4 regions of the Paenarthrobacter sp. NPDC057355 genome follow, and region 2 is predicted to be linked to each of the others. Evidence: riboswitches for the same ligand, from Rfam matches in the RefSeq annotation. Region 2 holds a riboswitch; each other region holds the start of a gene.
What was found. Region 2 has a riboswitch for cyclic di-AMP ahead of ACFUOZ_RS09790 (hypothetical protein). Riboswitches for the same ligand answer to the same signal wherever they lie in the genome.

Region 1 (3,200 bases), on a different contig from region 2:
GGCCGTGGCTTGGAGGTCTCCGTCGGTGTGGGCGTAGGTGTCGGAGTTGGAGTGGTGGTCGGCGTCGGAGTTGTGGTGGGTGTCGGCGTGGCCGGAGGTGTGGTGATCGTGTCCGACGGTACGTCGCTGGGAGCCGGCGCGGGCTGGGCCGGAGCCGTTCCGGGCGCAGGCGTCGAGGTCATGGGCGGTGCAGCAGCCGGGGCTGCCGCCGAAGGTACCCAGACCGGAGCGGCCAAGGAAACCTGGGGTGAAGGGACCGACGACGGCGAGACCGCCGCAGGTGCCTCCGGAACCGTTGCCGGCTGGCCGGCTTCGGACGAGGCTGAACCCGATGACGACGGTGAGGAAGCCGTGGTGTATGACGTCCGTGGTGCCGGTGCGGCGGAGCCCGATTGGCGGTCTGCGTTGCTGCCGCCAGCCTCCTGGGTAGGGGATTCCTGCCCGAAGAACGGCAGGTGCAGTGCCTGGCCAACGGACCCCGCCGTCAGTGCCAGACCCAGCGCACCGGCGACAACCGCCATGCGCGTGCTCATGTGCTTCACCGACGCAGCTTTCCGCAGAACCGCCTGCGGTTCGCGGCCGAACGCCGACGCAGCGCCCAGGCTTGCAGCGGTACGAGGAGCTGGGGTCTTGGCTGATGCCGCGGCAGTCACCACGGGAATGGCCGCTGTTGCTGGTTCGGCCGGTTCGGGAGCGTCCTGGGCGTTCTTAGTGGCCGGAGCGTCCTGCTGCGGGAGGGCGGACTGCACAGTATCCGCGGACACTCTATCCGCGGACCGGGGCCTGTCTGACGGACTTGAAGTGTCATCGGGCCGGGCAACGTCTTCCTGCCGGACGATCGGGATGGCGGACGTCGGCGGACCCGGCGTGGTGGACTCAGGAGCTGCGGCCCGGGCGGCTTCGACCACGGGAATTGCCGCGGTCGCCGGTTCCTGGAGCTCGGATTTCCTTGCCGGGGGTTCGGCTGGCTCAATGACGGCACGGGCTGCCAGTTCCCGCTCAGCGGCCCTGGCGGCAGCGCGCGTGACAAGTACTGGTGCGGCTGGTGCCTCGGCTGTGGGAACCGCCGTGGTGGCGGGTTCCGGCGTCGTGCTTTCTGTTCCGGTGGCCTGTCCGCTGGGTTGGGCCCGACGGCGTCCGGTTGGCTTGGTGCGCTCGCGGTCCAATTGCGCGCGGCGCGCGTTATCCATGGTTGGGGACATGGTTGTGCCTCTCAACGCCTGCGAGGTTAGCTGTCGGGTTCGGACGAGGCCGTCCGGCCGCGCGTTGCGGCTTCACCCCAAGGGCTCGTGGAGAAACAAGCCCGGGAAACTGTGGGTCCCCCGTCTCTGCCGCGGGTCTGGCGGATCCTGGATTGCGGCAGAGCCCGGCGTCAATCCAGAAGCGGCCCAGCGGAGATTCGGGTCGCCCTACGACCGTACAGGAGCCGGAAAGTAAAGTCACATTAATGTAACGGGCGGAACGTCCGCGCGCTTCGAGAGGGTTCTACCGCTTAGGCTTCGGGGCTGGCGCCGGGGCGGGGAACGCCTAGCACTGCCGGCAACACGACCAAGATGTCCATCCGCCAACACTAGCCTTGGGCACGTACTGGCCGGTAGACATGAGCTATGGACCTACCAGTGATGCCGCCCGTCTCGCCCATGCTCGCCAAGTCCGTCCCGAACATCCCCGACGTTGGCCATTACGAGCCCAAATGGGATGGGTTCCGGACCATCGTTTTCAAGGACGGCGACGAGATCATCCTGGGCAGCCGCAACGAAAAGCCCATGACGCGCTACTTCCCGGAGCTCGTTGAAGCGCTGAAGAAGAACCTTCCGGACAAGTGCGTGGTGGACGGCGAGATCATCCTGATCCAGGGCAACAGGCTTGAGTTCGAGGTGCTGCAGCAGAGGATCCACCCCGCGGACAGCCGGGTTCGGATGCTCGCCGAGAAGACGCCGGCGTCCCTTGTGGCGTTCGATCTCCTTGCCCTTGGCGACGAGGACCTGACCGGCCGGCCCTTCGCCGAGCGGCGGGCGGCCTTGGAGAAAGCCCTCGCCGACGCCAAGCCGCCCGTGTACGTGACGCCCGCCGTGACGGACCTTGAGCGGGCCAAGGAATGGTTCGTGCAGCTTGAAGGAGCAGGACTCGACGGCGTGCTGTCCAAACCGCTCGACGGCATCTACCAGCCGAACAAGCGGGTGATGTTCAAGACCAAGCATGAGCGGACAGCCGACTGCGTGGTGGCAGGATTCCGCTGGCATAAGACCGCGAAAGTTGTGGGGTCGATGCTGCTGGGGCTCTACGACGACTCAGGCCGGCTTCATCACGTCGGCGTCGTGGCGTCATTCCCCATGGCAAAGCGGGAGGCGTTGGTGGCTGAGCTTGAGCCCTATCAGGTGGAGTTTGCCGACCATCCCTGGGGTGAGTGGGCCAACCAGGAAGCCGGCGGATCCAGGATGCCCGGCGCCCAGAGCCGGTGGAGTGCAGGTAAGGACTTCTCCTTTGTTCCGCTCCGCCCTGAGTTGGTGATCGAGGTGGCATACGACTACATGGAGGGCGACCGGTTCCGCCACACGACGCAATTCCGTCGGTGGCGGCCGGACCGGACCCCGGAAAGCTGCACTTACTCGCAGCTGGAGGAGCCTGTGGAATACGACCTGGGGGAGATACTGAGCCTCCCGTAGGTGCCGGTACTACTCCTCGTGCCCTTGGTCGCTGCTCATGCTGCCTTCCGCGGGCGGGGTTTCGCCCGGGGGTACGCCTCCACCGGGCTCGAGACCCGTGATGTTTCCGTCCAAGGGATCCGGGTTGGCTGAGGCCGCGGGATCGTCGTCCTCGTCCTGGCGCATGTCGGGGTCCTCGTGGATGCTGTCCGCGTCCGCGGTGGTGTCGATGGGTCCGGTTGCGCCGCTCACGCCGAAGGTCCGGGGATCGTCTTCCGGGTCATAGCTGGTCATGGTGAACCCTTTCGTCAGTAAGGTGAACCAGTTTGTAAGTAAACTTACTAATCCGCTTGCCCCGCCAGCCTAGCGTGATCCGGCTGCACCCAACAAGAGGCGGCCGGGACAGTCCTCAGCGGTGCTGCGTTGTGGCGTTGACGAAGCTGCGGATGGCGTCCGCCACTGCCTTGGGCCGCATGTGCTGGGCTACGTGTCCCACCCCGGGAATCTCTACCAACCGCCCCTGCGCCACGGCCCGCGAAAGCCGGAGCGACCACT
Region 2 (3,200 bases):
CACAGCGTCTAGATCGTGCGCATTCCAGGCTGCGACCCATAGATCAGCAAACTTCCGGGCTTCCACGATATCCATGCGCTTCAGACTATCGATAAAAGTCAATGGGAATCTGCTTGCTGGCTTTGAGAGGGCGCAGTGGTCGTCCAGAGCGCAAACTGCCGTTTCTGTTGCGGAGGCCCTCGCCGCCGCTTGGCACCTGGGTATGGCGCAAGTACAACAGTGGCAGCAAATGTCGCAGAGTGCCGTCTGGAAAGCAGCACAATAGTCGCCATAGTTTACTTACCCGGGGGCATCAAAAGTTCCTACCCGAGTTTCGCCGTCCTGAAGAAACGCTGGAATCTGCCGTGTTGGGCGCGCCGTCGAAAAATTCTTAGCAGCATCGGCCGGGCTCGTCGTCTGTGCGCCCTCCCCCTTCTGATGCGAAAAGCCGCCCCCGGAACGGGAGCGGCTTTTCAGCAAAGCTCTTGGCTTAGTACCAGTTGTTGGCCAGGTGGAAGGCCAGGGCAGCTGACGGGGAACCGTAGCGTTCCTTGATGTAGTTCAGGCCCCACTTGATCTGGGTCTGGTAGTTGGTCTGCCAGTCAGCGCCGGCCGAGGCCATCTTGCCGGCCGGAAGCGACTGGACAATACCGTACGCACCGCTGGAGGCGTTGGTTGCGGTGGTCCTCCAGTTGGATTCCTTCTCCCACAGCGTGTTCAACGCGGTCATTTCGGCAGCGCTCCAGCCATAGTTGCCCAGAATGCTGGCGGCGTAGGCCTTGGCAGCAGCGGGGTCGTCAACAGCCTTGGGCGCTGCTGCGGCGGCTGCGGCTTCTGCGGCGGCGGCAGCAGCGGCGTCGGCTGCCTGCTTTGCGGCTGCGTCAGCGGCGGCCTTTTCTGCAGCGGCTGCTTGGTCTGCGGCGGCCTTCTCGGCTGCCGCCTGTGCAGCGGCTGCCTGGTCTGCGGCAGCCTTGTCCGCTGCAGCTTTGTCGGCCGCGGCCTTTTCGGCAGCTGCCTTGTCAGCGGCCACCTTCGCAGCGGCGGCCTTTTCGTCCGCAGCTTTCTTGGCCGCGGCTTCTTCAGCGGCCTTGTTGTTGCTGGCCTCGGCAGCTGTCCGGGCCTCAGCCACGCGGCTGGCCTCGGGAAGGTTGAGGGCGGCGTTGGCGGCCGTTCCGAGCGATGCGACGCCAAGTGCGGCAGCGATAACGCCAGCTACAACGGACATACGGTTGCCGGACTTGCCCTCACGGGCGGCCTTTTTGAGGACGGTCTGCGACTTGGTCAACTGGGGGTCGTTCTGGTCGCGGTGACGCGCGGAAGGGCGCGTCTGATCGTTAAGTTCAGACATGTGTGATTACCTCTCAGCGCCTGCGGAGTTAGCTGTCGGGTTCGGATGAGGTCATCCGGCCGCGCGTTACGCTGCGGCTTCACCCCAAGGGCCGGCAAATGCCTGGGCCCGGAGACTCTGGGTCCCCCGTCTCTGCCTCGGAGTAAGAACGGACTCCGGGAAGTGGCAGAGCTCGGCGCATCCCGGATGCGGGCCCTTTTGAGCGACCCACCCTTTCGACGGTACAGGAGGATTCCGCAGATGTCACATTTAGGTAACAGAGATCACGACGCCGGTGCGTCGCCTTGCCGGGACCGTCACCTTCAGTTGCTGGCGACGACAGGCAGCCGAACAGTGAATTCCGTCCGCCCCGGTTTGGACGTCACTTCCACGGTTCCGCCATGGGCTGTGACGATGGATTCAACGATCGACAGACCCAAGCCGGATGTCCCTTCCGACCCCGACCTTGCGGCATCGGCACGGGCGAACCGGGAGAAAACCCGGCGCTGGAAATCTGCAGGAATTCCCGGCCCGTTGTCCGTCACAGTGACCACTGCACTGCCGTCGGAGGAGAGCATGACCCCGGTGACCACCGTGGTTCCGGGCTCCGTGTGCTTCCGGGCGTTGGAGAGCAGATTGGCCAATACTTGATGCAGCTGGGTGGCATCTCCGCGCACCGTGATCGGTTCGTCCGGCAATGTCAGCTGCCAGATGTGGTCCGGGGCCATGACTTTCTCGTCACTCACGGTCTCGATCACCAACTGGGTCAGATCCACGTCCGTGACCTTCACCGGTTGGCCCTCGTCCAACCTTGCCAGCAACAGCAGGTCCTCCACCAGCGTAGTCATGCGTTCGGACTGGCTCTGCACCCGGGCCAGGGACTTCCTGCCATCGTCCGTGAAGGTCTCGGTCATCCGCAGCAACTCGGTGTAGCCACGGATGGCCGTCAGCGGCGTCCGCAGTTCGTGCGAGGCGTCGGCCACGAACTGCCGCACTTTGGTCTCGCTCTCCTGACGGGCCTCCAGGGCGCTGGAGACGTTGTTCAGCATCTGGTTCAGGGCATGACCTACGCTGCCCACTTCGGTCCCGGGATGGGAGGCCGACGGCGGTACGCGCACCGCAAGTGCCACTTCACCGGCGTCGAGAGGCAGCCGCGAAACCTTGGTGGCGACATCGGAAAGCTGCTCCAGGGGCCGCATGGTGCGACGGATGATCACCGTTCCCACCAGGCCGATCACTACCAGGCCGCCCAGTGACACCAGCACCATGGTCCAGACCAGCGAAGCCTCTGCGGTCTGTTTGTCTGCCAATGGCAGCCCGGTGACGATTACGTCGCCATACGGCGTCTCGACCGCAATAAGCCGGTAGTCGCCATTGGACAGCGAACGATCAACTGGCGGGCTGTCCTTGGGCAGCGCCAACAGGACCTGCTCGTCGGCGTCGGAGAGGGCCACCCGCTTGCCCTGGGCATCAATCAGGCCTGAGCTCCGCACGGTGGACCCGTCGATCCTTGCGTTGAGCGTCCCGGCGGCCTGGCCTCGTGCCTCCAGCGGGTCCGGCCTTCCGGTATTGGGAAAGTTCGACGGCGGCCTGCCGAAGTCATTCGCCCTGGTGGAGGCCTGCTGCAATTGCCTGTCGAGCTGCCTGTTGAAGACCATGTCCATCGATGCGTAGCTGACCACCCCGACTGCGCCGCAAATGGCCACCAGCAAAGCCATGGCCACCAGGACCAGTCGAGTGCGCAAATGCCAGGTGGAGGGACTCAGCCAATTGCGCTGGTGGCTTCTTGCAACCCCTGAGAGTGCGCTCAAGGCCTAGTCCGCGGGTTTGATGACGTAGCCAGCTCCGCGAACGGTGTGGATCATCGGCGCGTGGTTCGCTTCGATCTTCTTGC
Region 3 (3,200 bases), on a different contig from region 2:
AATCTCCTGTGGCCCGACGACAGGCTCGTCGCCTTCGGCCACAACGCTAGCTTTCCCAGTGAGCACAAGGACCAGCGCCCGGCGGAAGGTAATAACCGCCAGCGGTTCATATCCAGCATTCAGAACGAGTGTGCGCATGCACGTACCTCTTCACGGCCGCACCCGTCAGGGGCACGAGGGCCGGCTGCCCTCTGCATGTACGGGCTGTGGATCGACAACACAAGGGTAAGCACTTATATGCCGTATCAACGAATTTATTTGTCGATCCGCTCACAGTGTCTGCAAAAATTCATGCGCGGTTAAAGCAGAACACCCCGCCGGCAATTGCCTGCGGGGTGTTCCTGGGAGTCTGTGGCTAGCCGTTGACGCGGATGAATACCGGTCCGGAGCCGACGTTGACGCTGAACAGTGCCGTGGTGGATCCGTTCCATCCACCGTGGACTGCCATGCCGTTGCCAACGTAAACAGCGATGTGTGCCTGTCCGGCCAGACCGCCGTTGGCGTAGTAGGCGAGGTCGCCGGGTTGCGCTTCCGCTGCGCTGACGGTACGGCCCAGGGAGAGGTAGCCGGCGGGCCAGTCGTGGAAGTGGATGCCAACAGCAGCGAGCGAGTTGGTGACCAGCATGGTGCAATCCTGCGTGACGCCGAGCTGGGCGTAGGCGGCAGCGGCAATGGCTGCGCCAAGCCCGCTGGAGGCTGCCGGAGCGGCAGGTGCCGGGGTTGCGGCGTTGACTGCAACTGTGGCGTTGGTAGCCGGAGCCGTGGCGGTCTTGGGCGCCTTGGCCTCAACCTTCGCGGGAGCTTCCTCCACCACGGGAGCCGGAGCTTCCACCGTGGTGACAACAGGGCGCTCATAAGAGATGGCGACCGTGGAGTCCGCGGCGATCGTAGCCTGGGCAACCGACTGGACATCGAGGGCGGTGGTCGCCGTGGACTCGCGGTCCACGCTCGATTCAGCAGCGTTGGCAGCGATACCGCTGGTCAGGACCAAACCTGAAGCTGCGGCGATGACTGCTGCCTGACGGCCGACGCCACCGGCGTTGACGCTTACGGCCTTGGCGATCACGGCAAGCGAGCTGGTCTTGGGGGCCTCAGCGCGGTGCCGTGCAACTTTGTTTGCACTGGTCATTGTTTTTCTCTTTCGTATCCGCAGGCAGTTGGGGTACCTGCGGGTAGCGGGCCGACCGGCAGGGGTACGCCAGCCAACCCCGAATCGGGTTTTAGCGGAGGGTAAAGAACGAGGACGTGCCCGTGGAGGCCACGGAATGCAGCAGGGTGCCCTGGCCGGGGTTCAAAGCGCTGATCATCATGCCGTTGCCGACGTAGATGCCCACGTGGGCTCCGCCGTTCTGCATGACAAGGTCACCAGGCTGGGGGGTGCTGGTGGCCTTCATGGCCGTCCAGGCGTTCACGCGGGGGATGCTGATGCCGGCCTGCGCGTAGACCCACTGGGTGAAGCCGGAGCAGTCCCAGCCGGCGGGGGTGGTACCGCCCCACACGTAGGGGGAGCCGATTCCGGTGTAGGCGATGGCGGCAAGCCCTGATGCAGCCGCGCTTGCAGCAGAATCCTTGGTTTCGAAGGACTTGGCGGTGACGGCCGTGGCGTCATCGGCGGTGCGCTCGGTCACCTGGGCTGCCCGCTGGACGACCTTGGGAGCTTCCTTGGTTGCCACGACCGGGCTCTCGAAGGAAACGGTGGCTGTGGGCTCTGCCGTGACCACCGCGGTGGCAGCCAGCTGCTGGGCGCTGGAAACTTCCGATGTGGTGACATCGGTGTCAGCGGCGTTGGCCGGCAGTCCGACGGTGAGGACGAGGCCTGAGGCTGCTGCCAGAACGGCGGCCTGGCGGCCCATGGTACCGGCGTTGGATGAAACAGCCTTCGAAAGGGTGTTCAACGGGTTCGAACGAACCGTTTCAGCGCGGTGGCGCGCAGGGGTAGTGCGTGATGACACGTAGGTAGCCTCTCCCAATGCCTGCGAGGTGAGCTGTCGGATTCGGATGGGAGTCATCCGGCCGCGTTGCTTCCTGGGAAGCTTTGCGACTTAACCCCAAGGCCTTCAATCGAAGACCAAAAGTGGTTCCCCCGCCCCTGCCAGACGATTTTTGCGAACGGACCTCGAGTGGTGGCAGAGCTAGGCAATCCACTCAAGTGCACCGGCCCCCTAAAAAGCCGATGCGCTCTGAAGGTTATAACAATTGAAAGCGAATGTCACATTCAGGTCACGAGACGTGTCATCAATGCGAGAGAGGACCATCAGGTGGCTTAGAGCCAGCCCATGGGGTCGACGACTTCGCCGTTGACCTGGACCTCGAAGTGGAGGTGGCAGCCGGTGGAAGCGCCCGTTGTGCCGCTGAGGGCTACGGTGTCGCCACGGTTGACCGTCTGGCCCACCTGCACGCTGAACGAAGACAGATGGTTGTACGTGGTCTCCAGGCCGTTGCCGTGGTCCACTACGACGCGATTGCCTCCGCCATACTCGTGCCATCCCGCAAAGGTCACTTTGCCCGCAGCCGCCGCATGCACGGCCGTACCGCACTGGGCCACGAAGTCCTGGCCGCGGTGGAAGTCGCCGGCTCCGCCGGTCAGGGGGCTGACCCGGTAACCGAAGGGCGAAGCCGTGGCCAGGGAGTCAAGGGGGCTGCCAAGGGTGCCCGCGGAAGAGGCGCGCTGGATGCTGCCGACAGACTGGGCGCTGAGCAGTTGCTTCAGCTTTCCGTCGGGGTCCGCCGCGGTGGCAACGGCCGCACGGCTGAAGTCGATTTTGGCTGATGCTGCCGCGGAAACCTCAGGTTGGCTGCCCACGGGGCCGCCAACTGCGAGAGCCGACTCGGTCTGGCCTGATTCCGAAGTAGCCAATACGGGGCTGGTAGCCGGCAGGCCGACAGTCAGGGCAAGTCCGGTGGCGGCAAGCGCGACTCCGGCCTTCTGCCCGACGCCACTGGCTGCGGCGAAGTCGGCAACCTGGCGCAACGGGCTCTTACGGCGGCGCACCTGGCGGTCGGTGTCGCGGGGCCGGATCTCCGATACGACGCGGGCTGGCCGCAGCTCAGTAGCGGGGCCGGACGCACGACGGCGGCCCCTGACGTTCTGCGATGTCAAACTCTGTTCCTCTCTCAAAAGCCTGCGAAGTTAGCTGTCGGATTCGGGTCAGAGAGTTCAAAGACCCGGTCCGCACGAAGCACTCATGGCACGCAGGTAT
Region 4 (3,200 bases), on a different contig from region 2:
CCACCAGGCCCATCATGTCCGGCCAGGTCAGCTGGGGATGGGAGGCAACGGTGACGGCTACGAAAGCGTTCACACCCAGCCCGGTGGCCACAGCGAAGGGGTGCTTGGCCCACGCGCCCATCAGGATGGTCAGGATGCCGGCAACGAAAGCAGTGGTGGCCGCCACCGCGGTGAAGCCCAGGGACGCGCCACTGGAATCAGCGCCCGAGAGGATCAGCGGGTTCAGCACCACGATGTAGCTCATGGCGAAGAATGTCGCGAAACCGCCGCGGATTTCCCTTGAGTACGTGGATCCACGTTCGGAAATCTTGAAGTAGCGGTCCACTGCAGAACCTTGTTTAAGCATGAAGGTCTCCGGGTTTGGGGGGAGTGTGCTATCAAATCCTATGCCGTGGAATGTGGGGGCTTCGGACCATTCCCCTAGTCTGTAAGGAAGCCAACACTAGGAGAAACCGCCCCATGCGTACCATCCGCCCGCTTCTGGCCGCCGTTGTTGCCGCCCTTGCCTTCGCCTCTGCCCTGCTGTTTTCCGCGGCACCGGCGTCCGCGCACGACGTCGCGGAATCCACGGCGCCGGCGAACGGTGCCACAGTGGCTGAAGTTCCGGCGTCGGTCTCCATCACGTTCAACAACCGGCCCTTGGCCATCGGTTCGGGCGTCACCGTAACCGCCGGCGGCGAAAACTGGGCTGACGGGCCCGTGGAAATCATCGACAGCCAGGCGGTGCAGAAGCTTCGCGCGGGCGCCCCGGCGGGGGAGTACACCGTTGTTTGGCGCGTCGTCAGCTCTGATTCGCACCCCATCGAGGGCACTTTCAAGTTCACGGCGACCGCAGGAAGTACGACGGCGGCCAGTGGCTCCGCAGCGGCCTCACCTTCCGGATCGGCGACATCGGCCACGGTCCCGTCAGTGGGTTCGGCACCTCCCGGAACCGGCAGCAGCGCGCCTGCGGCGGACGCGTCCCAGCCCTTCCCGTGGAGCATCGTGTTGATCGCAGCAGTGGCAGTTGGGCTCGTGATCTTCCTCGCTGTGACAGCGCGGAAGAAACTCGCTGCCTCCGACGACACTGATGGTCCCGCATCCGCGGAATGACGGGGTTTTCTACATAGCTGCGAATATCTCGGTTCGGTTACTGCGACACGCCAAAGCAACAGTTCCCGTTACTTAAATGTGACTTCGCGGCGATCATCGCGTACGGTGGTACCTGTGCCTGTTCCACGTAGCAGGCACTTCCGGCCTGATTGCCTAGCTCTGCCGCAGTCCGGAATCCGTTCGCAGACAAACCTACGGCAGAGACGGGGAACCCATTTTGGGCCGCTTACGAGCGCGCCTTGGGGTGAAGTCACGAAGCTTCCGCTCAGCGGGAGATAGTGGCCGGGTGACTCCCATCCGAATCCGACAGCTAACCTCGCAGGCATCGGGAGAGGCTCTTTCATGTCTTCACGCATTCTTCGCGGCCGTCGTAAGGCGGACAGCGTACGTCCTAATCCGTTCATCTCCATCTCCAAGGCAGTTGCCAGCAACGCTTCCGGTGCCGGCCGCCAAGCAGCCGTTATCGCAGCAGCTTCCGGACTCGTTCTGACCGGCTCCGTTGCTGCCCACGCAGCCGAGGCTCCGGTCCAGCGCGACTCCAGCCCCGCAACGGTCGCCGAGACCGCATCCGAGGCTCCCACCAAGGTTGTTACCGCCCTTTCGACGGCGACCATCAACTTCGAGCGTCCCGCAGTTGCCTCTGTTGCAGCTCCGGTCATCGAAAAGCCGGCTCCTGTCGTCGAGGCACCCGCAGCCAAGACCGCTACGGTCGCTGCTGCCGCGGCTCCTGTCGCCGCGCAGGCTGCAGTTGCTGCTCCGGCCGCTGTTGCTCCCGCTGCCGCCCCGGTAGCTGCGGCTCCTGCTGCCGGTGGCGTCAACGCTGCCATGGTTGCCTCGGCTTACGCCCAGATCGGCATCATGCAGGACTGCACCGCCATGGTTGAGCGGGCCCTCGGTTCCGCCGGTATCCCTGTTGGCGACCTGGCACCCATGCAGTTCATGAACTACGGCAAGGTTGTCAGCGACCCCCAGCCGGGCGACATGATCGTCCAGTCCGGTCACGTTGCCATCTACATCGGCAACGGCCAGGCCATCAGCGGTGGCATCAACGGTAACCAGACGGGCATCCACCCGATCAGCTGGTTGACCGCAACGGGTCCCCTCACTTACGTACGCGCTGGCGCATAAGCCTCACGTTTCAACGCAAAGGCCGGTGTCTTCCGAAGATTGATTCTTCGAGGACACCGGCCTTTGGGCTTAAAAGATTTGGTTGCAGCCTCTGTGGTCCGCTAAGCGATGGCAATTCCAGGGCTGCCGGGCAGTTCAACCTTTGAAGAGATCGCCTGGCCGACTGCCTTGGCCTGCCGGAGTACCTCTTTGGGGCTGGGTGTGATGAGTTCCCCCACGCCCACCAGGTGCATCCCCACAGCCCGCATGGCGGCCACGAGGTTCTGTCCCACGGCAATTCCGAGCTCGGCCAGCATCCGCCGCAGTTGGCTTTGGGCGCAGCGCGTCACCACAACATGGTCTGCCAGGAGGATTCCGTTGGCCGTGTGGACGGCCCATTGGCGAGGTGCTGATTCAAGGGGGCCTGAGGCGCGGAGCCCGTTCCGGGTCATGCTCGCGGCGAGCCCGTAGCCAATGTGTTGGGATGCGTCGGCGCCCAGGAAATCGAGGCGTACTGCCCGCGTGGTGTTGCGGACATCCAGATGGTGGCTGGCCGCGTAATTGCGCAGGTGGCGGAGGATCTCGTTGCGTTCCTGGATGGAGGCGGGATCGGCTACCTCGCAGCGTTGCAACATACCTGTGTGGACGGCGGGACCGGAGGCCGACAAGGCGCCAAAGCCATCCACCACGATTGAGCCCACGCCGTAGCGGCTAAGTTCGCTGGCAACTGCCAAGCCGGACAGGCCGGCACCTATGACCACGGTGGTAGTGCGTTCCGTGCCGGAATCAGGCGCGTGTGACACTGCTTGGTTCCTCCTTGACGTGTGTGCCTTCCGGCATCGCGTGGGATCGCGTCCGAGTTCCCCAAGCGGCCGCAAACAAATGGCCGGATTGTGTTGTTGGACACGTTGGCCGGCCATTCGGTGACTCGAACATTACCTAACTTTTTCGCGCGTGGATAGCCCACCGCGGCGGCGTGTTTAGCGTGTTCGTTGGGAGCC

Region 1: another riboswitch for cyclic di-AMP. It lies ahead of ACFUOZ_RS17055 (hypothetical protein); the one in region 2 lies ahead of ACFUOZ_RS09790 (hypothetical protein).
Region 3: another riboswitch for cyclic di-AMP. It lies ahead of ACFUOZ_RS07020 (C40 family peptidase); the one in region 2 lies ahead of ACFUOZ_RS09790 (hypothetical protein).
Region 4: another riboswitch for cyclic di-AMP. It lies ahead of ACFUOZ_RS13175 (NlpC/P60 family protein); the one in region 2 lies ahead of ACFUOZ_RS09790 (hypothetical protein).

The regions. Positions count from the first base shown of each region.
Region 1 covers NZ_JBHVAL010000017.1:80,559-83,758, forward strand. The annotation lists gene ACFUOZ_RS17055 (hypothetical protein) at 1-1,202, opposite strand, end outside; cyclic di-AMP (ydaO/yuaA leader) riboswitch at 1,206-1,355, opposite strand; gene ACFUOZ_RS17060 (ATP-dependent DNA ligase) at 1,608-2,666, shown strand; gene ACFUOZ_RS17065 (DUF6480 family protein) at 2,676-2,939, opposite strand; gene ACFUOZ_RS17070 (alpha/beta fold hydrolase) at 3,055-3,200, opposite strand, start outside.
Region 2 covers NZ_JBHVAL010000006.1:178,175-181,374, forward strand. The annotation lists gene ACFUOZ_RS09785 (nuclear transport factor 2 family protein) at 1-75, opposite strand, end outside; gene ACFUOZ_RS09790 (hypothetical protein) at 470-1,327, opposite strand; cyclic di-AMP (ydaO/yuaA leader) riboswitch at 1,331-1,515, opposite strand; gene ACFUOZ_RS09795 (ATP-binding protein) at 1,630-3,117, opposite strand; gene ACFUOZ_RS09800 (response regulator transcription factor) at 3,121-3,200, opposite strand, start outside.
Region 3 covers NZ_JBHVAL010000004.1:73,675-76,874, reverse strand. The annotation lists gene ACFUOZ_RS07030 (HNH endonuclease) at 1-138, opposite strand, end outside; gene ACFUOZ_RS07025 (NlpC/P60 family protein) at 356-1,129, opposite strand; gene ACFUOZ_RS07020 (C40 family peptidase) at 1,221-1,952, opposite strand; cyclic di-AMP (ydaO/yuaA leader) riboswitch at 1,957-2,139, opposite strand; gene ACFUOZ_RS07015 (M23 family metallopeptidase) at 2,264-3,100, opposite strand; cyclic di-AMP (ydaO/yuaA leader) riboswitch at 3,105-3,200, opposite strand, start outside.
Region 4 covers NZ_JBHVAL010000010.1:134,366-137,565, reverse strand. The annotation lists gene ACFUOZ_RS13185 (NCS2 family permease) at 1-346, opposite strand, end outside; gene ACFUOZ_RS13180 (copper resistance protein CopC) at 460-1,092, shown strand; cyclic di-AMP (ydaO/yuaA leader) riboswitch at 1,243-1,431, shown strand; gene ACFUOZ_RS13175 (NlpC/P60 family protein) at 1,435-2,220, shown strand; gene ACFUOZ_RS13170 (FAD-binding protein) at 2,322-3,002, opposite strand.